One region of the Shewanella sp. 10N.261.52.F9 genome, then DNA from elsewhere that is predicted to be linked to it. Evidence: predicted binding sites of a transcription regulator. Region 1 holds the regulator's gene; each other region holds the start of a gene.
What was found. Region 1 encodes sigma-54, which starts transcription at its own class of promoters, with help from an activator protein. Its sites were predicted from a motif close to GTTGGCACGNNNNTNGNNT; they were not measured.
Positions count from the first base shown of each region.

Region 2: the regulator sigma-54 is predicted to act here: its motif matches at 2,570-2,588, upstream of AB4298_RS03555 (YccF domain-containing protein).
Region 3: the regulator sigma-54 is predicted to act here: its motif matches at 2,509-2,527, upstream of flgA (flagellar basal body P-ring formation chaperone FlgA).

Region 1 is NZ_JBFRNX010000021.1:66,233-70,737, reverse strand. Features, by position in the region: gene rapZ (RNase adapter RapZ) at 1-751, opposite strand, end outside; gene ptsN (PTS IIA-like nitrogen regulatory protein PtsN) at 960-1,403, opposite strand; gene hpf (ribosome hibernation promoting factor) at 1,406-1,693, opposite strand; gene AB4298_RS13555 (RNA polymerase factor sigma-54) at 1,723-3,183, opposite strand; gene lptB (LPS export ABC transporter ATP-binding protein) at 3,319-4,050, opposite strand; gene lptA (lipopolysaccharide transport periplasmic protein LptA) at 4,050-4,505, opposite strand, start outside.
Region 2 is NZ_JBFRNX010000004.1:136,630-141,134, reverse strand. Features, by position in the region: gene AB4298_RS03570 (cytochrome-c peroxidase) at 1-146, opposite strand, end outside; gene AB4298_RS03565 (PGPGW domain-containing protein) at 416-643, opposite strand; gene AB4298_RS03560 (substrate-binding periplasmic protein) at 1,229-1,969, shown strand; gene AB4298_RS03555 (YccF domain-containing protein) at 2,113-2,520, opposite strand; gene AB4298_RS03550 (pyridoxal-phosphate dependent enzyme) at 2,866-3,786, shown strand; gene AB4298_RS03545 (hypothetical protein) at 4,011-4,184, opposite strand.
Region 3 is NZ_JBFRNX010000028.1:69,149-73,653, reverse strand. Features, by position in the region: gene AB4298_RS17970 (FlgO family outer membrane protein) at 1-234, shown strand, start outside; gene AB4298_RS17965 (LPP20 family lipoprotein) at 235-681, shown strand; gene AB4298_RS17960 (flagellar protein FlgN) at 782-1,207, opposite strand; gene flgM (flagellar biosynthesis anti-sigma factor FlgM) at 1,269-1,586, opposite strand; gene flgA (flagellar basal body P-ring formation chaperone FlgA) at 1,663-2,436, opposite strand; gene AB4298_RS17945 (chemotaxis protein CheV) at 2,641-3,561, shown strand; gene AB4298_RS17940 (CheR family methyltransferase) at 3,698-4,505, shown strand, end outside.

The sequences.
Region 1 (4,505 bases):
GTCCACCAGTGCAGCCAATAGCAATCGTTAAATAGCTACGGTTGTTACGCTCAAGGTCAGGTAGACAGTTTTCAAGTAGATCTTCTATCTGCTTGATAAACTCATTAACTCGTGGACGCTCGTTCAAGAAGTCTTGAACGGGTTTATCGAGTCCAGTCATTGGACGTAAATCAGGCTCCCAATGAGGGTTTGGTAAAAAGCGTACATCAAACATAAAGTCTGCTTCGGTCGGCATACCATGCTTGAAACCAAATGATTCAAAATTGATCATCAACTGTTTATCAACATTGCCTATTAATATTTCACGCACTTGATCGTTTAGATCGTAAATATTAAGACTTGAAGTATCAATGTAGTGATCAACGATATTGGCCAAAGGCTCAAGTAAACGCGCTTCTAATGCAATCGCTTCTTTCAAAGATACATTGTCGTGAGAGAGCGGGTGAAGGCGTCGTGTTTCATTGTAGCGCTTGAGCAGTACTTCATCGCTAGAGTTTAAGAAAAAGCTCAGTAACTGTATGCCTTTAGGCAAAAAGGTAAGATGTTTGACGAGTTCGTCTTTGCTTTCTGGCAAGTTACGGATGTCGACACTGATAGCAACAAACTTAGTATTACCTGATAGTTCGTTAAGTAGTGTGCCCATCATAGGCAATGGGAGATTGTCGACACAGTAGTAGCCGAGATCTTCGAGCATTCTTAGTAAAACAGATTTGCCTGAACCTGAACGACCAGAGACTAAAACAAGCTTCATCGTATGGGTACCTGATTGAAAATTAACTAAATGTTTGAATATGGTAATAATCTTGTATCTATGGATATAGATTAACTTTTTTAAGCTTTAAAGCAAGAAATTAAGCAGATGATGAAGAAGAATAATATAACTGTAATAATTACTTAGGCCTTTAAATTACTGCTGCAAGCTTACGCTATGCGACGAATTTAAAGACCCCAGTAAGATATTATTGGGTAATGACTTGATATAGTTCTGATTCGTTACTGGTTTTTCTCAACTGTTTTAACACTGCTTTGTCATTAAGCTTTTCTGCCATTGAAGACAAAGTTGCTAAATGCTGTTCACACTGCTCAGATGGCACCAATAGGGCAAATAGAATATCAACGGGCTTTTTATCGATTGAGTCAAATGCAATTGGATCTTCGCATTTGACTAAGACCGCCACAGGTCGCTCGATATTAGCCAGCCTTCCGTGAGGGATCGCTATACCGTTACCTATACCCGTGCTACCCATTTTCTCTCTCGCCAATAGACTTTCAAAGATCTCTTGTGAAGACAGGGTAGGGTACTGGACAGCGGCAATATCACTGATTAACTCCAGTACCTTTTTCTTACTGCCCGGAGTGGCGCAGGTAGTGCACTCCGGCTGCAGGATGGTACTTAGTTCCATCGTTAGTGTTTAGTTAGCTTCTCTTTGTGTTTAAGAACCTGACGATCTAGCTTATCTATCAGGGAGTCTATTGCAGCATACATATCTGCATGCTCCGAAGTGGCAAATACTTCCCCTTTTTTCAGGTGGATTTTTGCTTCGGCAATCTGCTGCATTTTTTGTACATTCAAAATAACGTGCACATTATTGATCTGATCGAAATGTCGTTCAAGCTTTGTGAATTTTTCTTGCACGTAGCCGCGCAAAGATTCAGTAATTTCGATGTGATGTCCTGTCAGGTTGATTTGCATATATCGATCCTCCAAGTGCCTAATTTGAGTTATAAACTCTTACGTTGGTTTGAGGGGGGGATCAGCATCGCTTCTCGATATTTTGCGATCGTACGTCTAGCAACTTTAATCCCTTGTTCTGCCAAAAGTTGAGCCATTTTGCTGTCGCTTAATGGTTTCTTTTGGTTTTCAGCTGCGACTAACTTCTTAATAAACGCTCTAATTGCTGTCGATGAACATTCTCCGCCATCGTCAGTACCGACGTGGCTAGAGAAGAAATATTTCAGTTCAAAGATACCTCGTGGGGTATGCATATATTTCTGTGTGGTTACTCGTGAAATGGTTGATTCATGCATTTCAACCGCTTCCGCGATATCATTTAACACCATGGGTTTCATGGCTTCTTCGCCGTATTCGAAAAATCCTTGCTGGAACTTAACGATACAGTTAGTCACTTTTAATAAAGTGTCGTTACGGCTTTCAAGGCTTTTGATAAACCACTTTGCTTCTTGCAGATGTCCTCGAATAAACTGTCCGTCTGCCTGATTAGTCGTACTACGCGCCATCGAGGCATAATGTTGGTTTACGTTAATTTTAGGCATGTAATCAGGGTTTAGCTCAACAACCCAGCGACCTTTTTTCTTGCTAACCGAGACATCAGGAATAACATATTCGTCTTTACTGCGCGCAATCGCCAGCCCAGGCCTTGGGTTTAGGGTTTGGATCAGTGTAATTGCTTCGCGAAGATCATCTTCTTTAAGCTTTGTTTTGCGCATTAATTGCCTGAAATCTCTACCAGCAATTAAGTCTAAATAGTCTTTGATAAGTAATTTTGCGTTGTCGATATGCGGGGTATCTGCCGCATATTGCGCTAATTGGATCAGCAAACACTCACTCAGATTACGCGCTGCAACTCCAATAGGATCAAAGTGTTGTACTCGTTTTAATACGGCTTCAACTTCATCTAGTTCAGTTTCAGGGTCGCCCATCGCCTCTAAGATATCTTCACAGCTTTGGGTTAAGTAGCCGCGCTCATCAATAGCGTCGATAATAGCAGTGGCGATTGCAAGATCGTTATCAGAAAACGGTGTGAGGTTTTTTTGCCATTCAAGGTGTTCGTACAAGCCTTCGCTGGTTTCACCTTGAAAGGGCATATCATCTTCGCGACTAACGCCTGAGCTGGAGTTAGACGATACGGTGTAGACTTCGTCCCATGTTGTATCCATTGGCAGGTCATCTGGCATGGAATCTTGGGTTAATGCATCAGAGGTTTCAACCGTAGCGCTGTCGCGCTCTAGGCTATTAGAATCGTTTGAAGATGGGTCGTCACTATTATCCATGTCGCCATCTGATTGCTCTTCGTCTAACTCGAGTAGTGGGTTAGATTCTAATGCTTGTTGGATCTCTTGTTGCAGCTCTAAAGAAGATAGTTGCAATAGGCGAATAGCCTGTTGCAATTGAGGAGTCATGGTGAGCTGTTGACCCATTTTGAGCTGGAGTGACGCTTTCATCGTACCGCTATTCCCTACACTGTAGTTAAACGTTAAAGCTCGCTGATTGGCGAAGAAAGCTTAAAAACTCAATACATTGATTTTATTTGGAATTGTATTCCGTATTAAGTTTTTAACTTCCAAATGGTGAATTAACTATAGCCTGAATTGTTCACCTAAGTACACTGCTCGAACTTGCTGGTTGTCTAAGATTTCAGCAGGTGTACCTTCGGCAATAAGATTTCCGTGACTCACGATATACGCATGCTCACAAACATCGAGTGTTTCACGCACATTGTGGTCGGTAATTAGTACGCCTAAACCGCGGTTTTTGAGCTGTTCAATAATCTTTTTAATATCAATTACAGAAATAGGGTCAACACCGGCAAAAGGTTCATCTAATAGGATGAATTTGGGGTTGGCTGCTAATGCTCTGGCAATTTCAACACGGCGTCGTTCACCGCCTGATAGTGCCATACCTTGGCTATCGCGAATGTGAGTAATATGGAACTCTTCTAACAGATGTTCGAGTTGTTCTTCACGTTGTTCATTATTGATGTCACTGCGGGTTTGTAGCACCGCCATAATGTTGTCACGTACAGACAGTTTTCTGAAAATACTCGCTTCTTGCGGTAAGTAGCCAATACCTTTACGAGCACGTAAGTGCATTGGGTCTAAAGTAAGATCGTCATCGTCGATAAAAATCTTACCTTTATCGCTTTGAACCAGACCAACAACCATATAGAAAGTGGTTGTTTTACCCGCACCATTTGGTCCAAGTAAGCCAACAATTTGGCCCGTTTTTACGGTTAAGCTAACATCCTGCACAACAGCACGGCTCTTATAGCTTTTAGCTAGATTGGCTGCTTTTAAGGTGATTTGGCTCATTATTGTTCCTGCTGTTGTACTGGTGCTTCAGGCTTTTCTTCCTGATAGGTTTCAGGCTGAATAATGGTGATAACTCTGTCATCTCCTTGGCCAGTACTTTCTGCGATTAGTTGCTGCTTACTGATATTATACTTGATGCGGTTACCTGTAACTTGGCTGCCGTCTTGCTCTAGTGTTGCCTCACCCACTAAAGTCAGTGTGCGTGTGGCTAATTCATAACGGATTTCTTTGGCGCTAGCTGTTGCAGGACGGCCATCATCCATAGTTTGGGTATAAGTTGCTGGCGCGCCTGTAGCGACTAATGTTTTACCGCTTTTATCTTCTTTCGAGAATACACGTAGCTCGTCGGCTTTCATCTTAATAGAGCCTTGTGTAACTTCTACTGGGCCGAAGAAAATAACTTGGTTATTTTTTATATCAGCTTCTTGGCTCGCCGCGGCGATTTTTACTTCTTG
Region 2 (4,505 bases), on a different contig from region 1:
TCGAAGAATAGCATCTTACCAAGCTCAACCTTTTCGGGATTAGTGATAACGGCTGCAGGAATGATTTCGATAGGTTCGTTAGACGCGTTAGCACCAATTGATAAAGTAGAAAGCAGAGCAATGGAGATTACATTAAGCTTATTCATAATAGCCTCAACTAAACATTACATTTTATAGGGTTAAATCAATGCAGCAATAATAGAGAGGTTTAGGAATATAAGATAACGCTTTGTTTCGATTAGGACTATCGTGGATTTGGATTAATTAAATGAGAGCTATATCGCAGACTTACTACCTAATGATAGGTAGGGTGGCAGTTAAGTTTGTTAGGCTGGGTGTTGAGCTTTGCACTTTATTGAGGATAACTCTGTAAAGGCGATTCATAGACTCGATATAAGATAAACTTTAAAGACAACTACTTTTTATTTAGTTTGCGCATAAGTATTTTTCGGTCAAGCCAGCGAGCGGTTTTATTCATATGAGCTTGACTTTTCTTTAGCCAATGACGGGCCCAAGTATACTCTAAACTTAACACTGCAAGGCCAATGGGCAGTAGCAACCAAGCCGGGCCAGGAAGAATAATTAATGCGGCGCCTAGTATTGTTAGGCTACCCCCAATTATTGTTATTAGTAGTTTCCGCATATTATTTCCTTTATCTATTTAATTACCCTAGATAAGCAAGGGTTTGAACCCTGTGCAAAAGCCTGTTCGAGAGGCTAATTTCTAACTTGTTCTATTTAAACCAAATGTTATTTAATTAACTTACATGTTTAATTGGTTGATAGAAATTTCATGTTAGGAATTAGCTTATTCAGAGTTACTTACTAGTGTAAATCAAAGTCGGTCGGTAAGTTTGACTTAATTGTAACAAGGACTAACAAGAAGAAAGGGGCTTGCTGATATAGGCGATAATGACTCATCATTTCACCTCAATTTACGCATTGAAGCGACCAATCAACTTATCAATTTAACATCTATTGATAAAACTTTTGCTTTGCATTACTGCGATCCAATTTTAGTTAACATATGCTGAAAGCTACTTATGCGATTTACCTAAACACCGGCGATTTTGGCGTTATTAGCGAGGTTGACTAAAATCTTCTGTAGGTACATTAAATATAGATTGACTGGTATGAATTTAATAAAGAGATATTTTCTACTGCAGGCATTAAGCACGTGTTAGCCCAAGCTATTGTTTGCTATAGATATGGTGTTTATAGAAGACAGTTGTTAATCAAGGGACTTAAGTTTTTATGTGCCTTTTGTGTACTGAGTTTTTCATCAGTAATAAATGCTGAAACACTTTATTTAACCTCGCTGCATTGGCCTCCTTATTCTGGAGGACAGTTAAAAAATCAAGGCGCATATATCGCCGTTGCTCGCGCGGCTCTTGAAGCCGTTGGGCACACGTTGGTTGTCGATTTTTATCCTTGGAGCCGAGCTGTGAGGATGGCCTCAAGAAATGACTCAAAATACCTTGGTTACTTACCTGAATATGCCTATCCAACAGAAAAGTTCCTGTTCTCTGACTCAATGGGCCGCAGTGCTTTAGGCCTCGTAGAGCAAAAATCTCACCCTATTAGCTGGACGCAGCAGAGTGATTTAAATCATTACACGATTGGCGTAGTGCAAGATTATATCAATACATCAGAATTTGATGCCATGGTGACACAGGGAACACAGCCTTTTGAAGCTGTTGCTTCGGATCTTCATAATATTAATAAAGTGGGTACCGGACGTATTGATGCCGCGATTATTGATGAACATGTGCTAGCTTATATTTTGGCTCAGCCAAATATGAAACACTTAAAAGGTAAACTTCAATTAAATAAGAAACGTTTAACTTACAAAGAGCTTTTTGTCGCCTTTAAGAATAATGAGGCAGGTCGCAAATGGCGTGAACGTTTTAATCAGGGCTTAGCAAAAATTGATGTACAAAAGATAGTCGCAGATAACATGGATAAATAGTTGATTTTGATGAGTGGTAATACTTGAATTAACTAATTTATCTGATACTCATTACCAACGATGCCTAGGTTAATAAAAACAACAAATACGATTAGCACTAACATAAAGGTGGATTTTCTAAGTGCTAATCGCTTAAGTAAAGATTAGGCTTTTGCGACTACAGTCTGGCCTATCGGGGTTAAACTTAAGATAGCAAGTTTTAAATGCTGTAAAGCAAAGGGGATCCCGATAATCGTAACCGCACATGCTAGGGCATGCGCAATATGACCAATTGCAAGCCAAATACCAAACAATAAGAACCAGATGATATTACCTACCATGCCAAATGCACCTGTACCTAAATCATTGTTACCAGTTAATGCTCGGCGGTTCATTGAATCTTGACCAAAAGGCCAAAATGCCATTTCACCAATAACGAAACAAGCACGGCCAAAAGGAATGCCTATTATGCTAATAAAGCACAGCAGACCTGCTAACCACCAAGCTAAGCCCATAACAAAGCCACCCAAAATAAACCAAGCAATATTAAACACTAAACGTAATACAGCCATTTAAGGCTCCTTTTTCTCTTCTTGCCACTACGGCAACTGCTATTAGTGCTTGCGATTTTTGTGCCAAGTAGAACCGCGTGATACTCAAGGGGTTCATAGAGTGCTGTCAAAAATGAGTTAGCACTTTTTACTAATTATTAGCGATATTACTCATTATCCTTTAATCATAGTTAATTTATTCGAGCCACAGAGAGCCAGGCTAAGCTTAAGTCAATCGGTGATAAAATATGTGCTTATGGCGGTTGACTCACATCTTTGAGATTTCGATATCGCTTCGATGTGATTACAATAGCGCTAATAATAGTTATTTAAGCGATCATTGATCCAGCGCTAAGTGAGCAGCTTGTGTTTGTAAATTCCCCTGTTGAGAGTATTGAGTTTAACGGTAGGCATATTTTCGTTAAACGTGATGATTTATTAAGTGAGACTTTTTCGGGTAATAAAGCCCGTAAATTTGCTTATTTTCTTGAAAATGAGTTCCCAGGTAAATCCGTTTTGATTGGCCATGGCTCTCCCGTGGCTAATTCACTGTACTCTATGTCTGCGTTAGCAAAATTAAAAGGTGTACAACTTGAGTTTTATGTCGACCATATAGCAGAACAAGTTATTAATTCTACTGTTGGTAACTATGCTGCGGCGGTAGCCAATGGCGCAAATATCATTGATATTTCGAAAATGGCCGACAGGCAAGAACGCAGTGTTATTGAGTATATTGAGCAAAAAGTACTACCGGAGCGAGACGATTGTTTGTTTGTACCAGAAGGTGGTCGCTGTGAGTACGCGCGATATGGCGTACATCATTTAGCACAAGAGATCATAACTTGGTCTCAAGCGCATAATTTGCTGCAGTTGTCAGTTTTTTTGCCTTCAGGTACCGGTACAACGGCGGTGTTTTTGAATGAATATTTTGTACAGCATGCACCGGGTATCCAAGTTTTTACCTGCGCTTGCGTTGGTGACCGTCAGTATTTGAAGCAACAGTTTAACCTGCTTGTAAGCGATGCAAGTATGCATCCGCATATTGTTGAACTCGACAAAAAGTATCACTTTGGTAAGTTGTATCGTCCTTTTTACAATATGTATTACAAGCTTTTGATGACTGGGATTGAGTTTGAGTTACTCTATGATCCATTAGGTTGGATGTGTGTTGAAAAGCTACTGGATAGTGGGTTAGAGCAACCAATGCTTTATATCCATCAAGGTGGGTTATTAGGTAACGCGACTATGCTGCCTAGGTATCAGCGAAAATATGATAGAGCGCTTTAACGACAGTTCAGGAATTTATGTTGTTAAAAGGAATATTAAAACTGATATTGATTCCATTTGGTTAGGCTGGATACCGACTAAGGGTACGGCCTAAACCAAATGAATGCGACTAAATAGCTGAGTAGATGTTTCAGTCCTATTCGTTTGCCTATGAAGACAAACATTCGATACGGGTGAGAGGAGGTGTATCGAAGAGTCAGATATTACGTATATAAATAATTAGCTTACTTGTTGCTAGAAAGTAACCATTTCATAAAGTTAAGCGCTTCAATACGCTTCGAAAAGGTTTGTTTGTTTTTGCCTTGACTGTCGGTAAAGGCTATTGATGTTTTGTTGACTGAAATTGAGTCTACTGGGAAGTTAACGGTAATTTCGTGTCCATTTACTAGGTATGACATATGGTCACACTCCTTCTATTTTAAGCTGCCCTTTATAAGGCTGTGCTTTATAACAATAAGATATCCTTAGCATTTTTGCGAAAGATGAATTTTAAGTTCTATTTGAGACTACTCATCTTTGGCTACTTATACAAGTGGCTTATATCTAAATATGTGTATAAAAATGTCTGCTTTGTCGCAAAATTAATACAAATATCAATACAAACTGCTTAATAGTAAAGCATATGCTTGTGACAGTTACATGACTGCCAAAAAAGATGATTTAACCTGTGAGATAACGCTTATGTGGGGATCAAACGACGAATCGTGGATTTTACAAAA
Region 3 (4,505 bases), on a different contig from region 1:
GTCGAACATGTAGTTGTGTCAACAATGAGCTTATCTAATAGTGGCATGGCGTTAACGAGTCGAATTGTTAATGTGACCAATAATCGTGTGGTATCAGCAGCCCAAGGCTTTGTTAATGCAAAAGAGATGGCTGATTATATTCGACCTTCTCAGAAAGTTGTTTCAGAAGGTGGCCTGCTATACCGCAATAGCAACCTCGCTGAGCAAACCGTATCAGTGATTGGAGAGCAGTAGATGAAGGCGATAATCTTGTTAGTTACCTTGTTGCTAAGTGGATGCTCTGCGCAAGATAGGTATGTGCAATATGAAACTGAAGCGCCGACGAGTTTTCCTAAAATTACCGCAATTGGGTATGCAACGCTAGATATTCAACCCGCAGCGGAGCCCGCACAGCGGGTGCTAATGGCTATGCAGGCATCAAAAATAGCAGCATATCGAGAATTGGCTGAACAGGTTTATGGTCAGCAGCTCACCGCTAACAGTCAGGTGCGTGACTGGGTAATGGCTGAAGATAATATTCAAACTTCAGTATCAGGTGTCATTCGCGGCGCTAGGGTTGTGAAGAGTTATCCGGCTGGAGAGCATTACGTTACTGAACTTGAATTGGATTTTGAGCAGGTTTGGGCGCTGTATCAGCAACAAAACCGCTCTCAACGAGTGAAGACAGTGACTTATTTTTAAGTAAAAGAGTCTCTGATATCTTTCTTCATTCGGGGAGGGGGGGATTAAACAATAAAAAGCCGACATTGCATATGTCGGCTTTTTATTATTTATCTTAGCGCTAGGCTTTAAGGTTACTACCTAAAGTTGAAATGCTTGAGGTTTTACCTTTGCCGTCATAAGTTAAGCTTGATGCATTTCTGCTAGTTTGCAAAGCTTGAGAAAATCGGTTTAAGCTGGCTAAACTTAATTCAATTAACGATTCATTCTCAGCGTTAAGCTGCTGACATTGCGCTAATAAGTCTTTAGCGTTACTCACTTGCGCGACAAGCTCCGCATCGGTTTTGAGTAATGCAATATCTGGCTGGGTAGCAATCATCTCATCATTTTGTTTTAGGCTTGTCAGTAAATTAGCCTTAGTGCTAGCTAATGCCAGCAATGCATCGGCTTGCTGCGCATGCAATGCTTGCTTTTCTTGGCTAATCACTGCATTTAGCTCAGTCAACACTTGGTGTTGTGAGCTTAAAAGTTGAGAGAGATTTGTCATATTGGCCTTGTTTTTTCGCTCTAATGAGTTCGTAGCTGAGACCGATTATGCTTAACTGAGCTTAATCTAAGTCTTTAAGGTCATTTTCCAAACTAGCAATGTTACTTGCAAGCTTTTCTGGATCGATTTTGTAACGCCCTTCGGCAATAGCCGCTTTAATCGCGTCTACTTTCTTTTGATCGATTTCTGGCATATCGGCCATCTTAGTTTGAACATTTTGAATTTGTTGCGCTTGTGGTGTAATTGACACCGAGTCGCTTTTTTGCGGCGTTGGCGCGGCATTGGTTGATGCCGTTTGCGCAGGGGTACCTTTAGCACTTGTTCCTGTACTAATACGAGTATTAGCGTGAGGGTTTACTTGTTTAATATCAATAGCCATTTTGAGATCCAACATTTATTAAAGAGAGTTTCTTACACACCATATCGGCGGCCTAACTCATTACTTTAGATTTATTTTACATTCTTACTTCAACTTGGCCAACGCCAGTCACTCGAGCGTCGAGATTTTTGTGAGAATGGCTATTCTTAATTCTTATTTTGTCACCCACATTGCCATCATGTAGCGCTTCACCTACGGTTTTAATTTGAAAGTTTTCAGAGCGAGCGTATATAGATACGCTGTCGCCTTTGCAAATAATGCACAGCTGATTAGCAAATATAGGTTGTCCAGGCACTACGCGTCTTTTTAACCTTGCACCGACAACATCTTCAACGAATTCAAATTGGTGACCTCGTAAACTGGCTTGTTCGATATATTCAATTGCCACATCACCGCCAGAAAGTAAATCTCCTGGCCCCATGGTCGATTTTGCCACGACAACCGGGTACATGATATCGACTTTGACTGATAGAAATATTTGCCAAGGGTAACTTAAGTCAGGGCTGTTACAGCTAATTTTTACGGTATTGTTGCGTCTAATGGCACGGTTACTGGCAATTTCAGCCTTAATAGGTGGGTAACAATTGGGGAGGTTTACTCGGGTATCTAGACTTTGGGGAGTAATTTGAATTTTTGCTTTTTCAGGCGCTTCTATTTTTTCTTCTACAGCGGCTATAGCTAATCGAGAAATGGTCGATATAGAAGGAATACTGGCCTGCGCAGTTGCAAATACCTGAGTAGGTACCAAAAGCGCAACTAAAAGCGGGCATAAGTACAAATTCCTAATGAATGCAGTCGTTTGATTCGTTAGAATACGGCTAAATTTTGTAGTTTTTGGGACTGCAGTCATCTTTATCCTTTTGCATCAGTGAGCGTCATTAGTTTGACTTAAAGAGTGTGACTTGCTCAGGTGTCGCTATATAAGCAAGTAGTATGCCTAAAAGGTATTTCAGTGTGAAAGGGAGGCTGGTAAGCCACTTTATAGCTGCAGTCGTAACATCATTTTAATGAAACAGATATAAGCCTATAGAAGTAGGTACAGGGCAAAAATTGTATGTCGAATATTCTTGAATCAGTAAACAAACGGACTCAACTGGTTGGGCAAAATCGCCTTGAGTTATTGTTATTTAAACTTAATGGACGTCAACGATTCGGAATTAACGTTTTTAAAGTGAAAGAGGTGCTGCAATGCCCACCTTTGACAAACTTACCTAAGCTTAACTCTAAAGTGCGTGGTATCGCCCATGTGCGGGGTATGACTATTTCTGTCATCGATTTAAGTGCGGCAACGGGTGGTCGTCCGATTGAAGACATCGCTAATAGCTTTATCATTATTTCAGAGTATAACCGCAGCATTCAGGGCTTTTTAGTTAGCTCTGTTGAACGAATTATTAATATGAACTGGGAAGCTATTATGCCTCCGCCACAAGGCGCAGGTAAGCTATCTTATTTGACTGCGGTGACAGAAATTGACAATGAGTTGGTTGAGATTTTAGATGTTGAGAAAATTCTTGATGAAATATCTCCGGTTAATACCAATACCAGTAAAGAATTGGATGATGCATTAACTATTGATCGTGAAAAGCATTATCACATTATGGTGATAGATGACTCGTCAGTAGCGCGCAAACAAATCATCCGTGCGTTAACCTCACTTAATTTGCAAATCGATACAGCAAAAGATGGTAAAGAAGCGTTAGATAAACTGCGAGCGATAGCGACAGAGCTTGATGATGTGTCGACAGAGATCCCATTGATTATTTCTGATATCGAAATGCCTGAAATGGATGGTTATACTTTAACCGCTGAAATTCGAGATGATCCAAAGCTTAAGAATATTAAAGTGGTACTCCACACTTCTTTAAGCGGGGTGTTCAACCAAGCAATGGTGCAAAAAGTTGGCGCCAACGACTTTATCGCGAAATTTAATCCTGATGAGTTAGCGGCCGCTGTAAACAAGCACTTAAGTTTATAATTATCCCACCTTGAGCGGTGATGAGACGCGGTGTTACTTGTGTTTCAGGCGCTGCTAAGGTATAACGCTGCGTTCGTTTTTTGACTATTGCCAATGCAGTTTAGCTTAATGCGGTTTGTTTAAAATTAATTAGGATATAAGAGTGTCGAATAAATCTCTCGCTGAGAATGAGTACAATCAATTTAGATTATTCTTAGAGCAGCACAGCGGTATTGTGCTGGGAGAAAATAAGCAGTATTTGGTGCGCAGCCGATTAGCACCGCTAATGGGGAAGTATAACTTACCCTCTTTGTCTGATGTGGTGAAACATTCGATGAAACCGACTGAGCGTCAATTACGCACAGAGGTAATTGATGCCATGACGACTAATGAAACTTTATGGTTCCGTGACCGTTACCCATTTGAACTATTATCTAATTCAATTTTACCGACGTTTAGCCGACTAGGCCGTCCAGTGAAGATTTGGTCTGCAGCATGCTCGTCGGGGCAAGAACCGTATTCATTGGCGATGAGTATTTTAGAACACCAACAACGCAAACCGGGAAGTTTGCCTTGCAGTGCAAGTATCTTGGCTACTGATTTGTCACCATCGATGCTTGAACGTTGCAAAAATGCCGAATATGACAACCTTGCACTCGGTCGTGGTTTGTCTGATGAACGTAAACGTCAGTTTTTTGATGCTTTACCCTCAGGCAACATGGTGATTAAGTCTAACGTAAAGCGCTTGGTGAACTTTAGAGCTCATAACTTGCTTGAAAGTTATACGCTTCTGGGCAAGTTTGATATTATTTTTTGCCGCAATGTTTTGATTTACTTTTCTCCAGAGGCAAAGCGAAAGATATTGCGGCAATTTGCTGCCGCTTTAAATCCGAACGGCATATTGTTTCTAGGTGCATCGGAGTCTATTGCAGGCTTGTCTGATGAATTTGATATGGTGCGCTGTA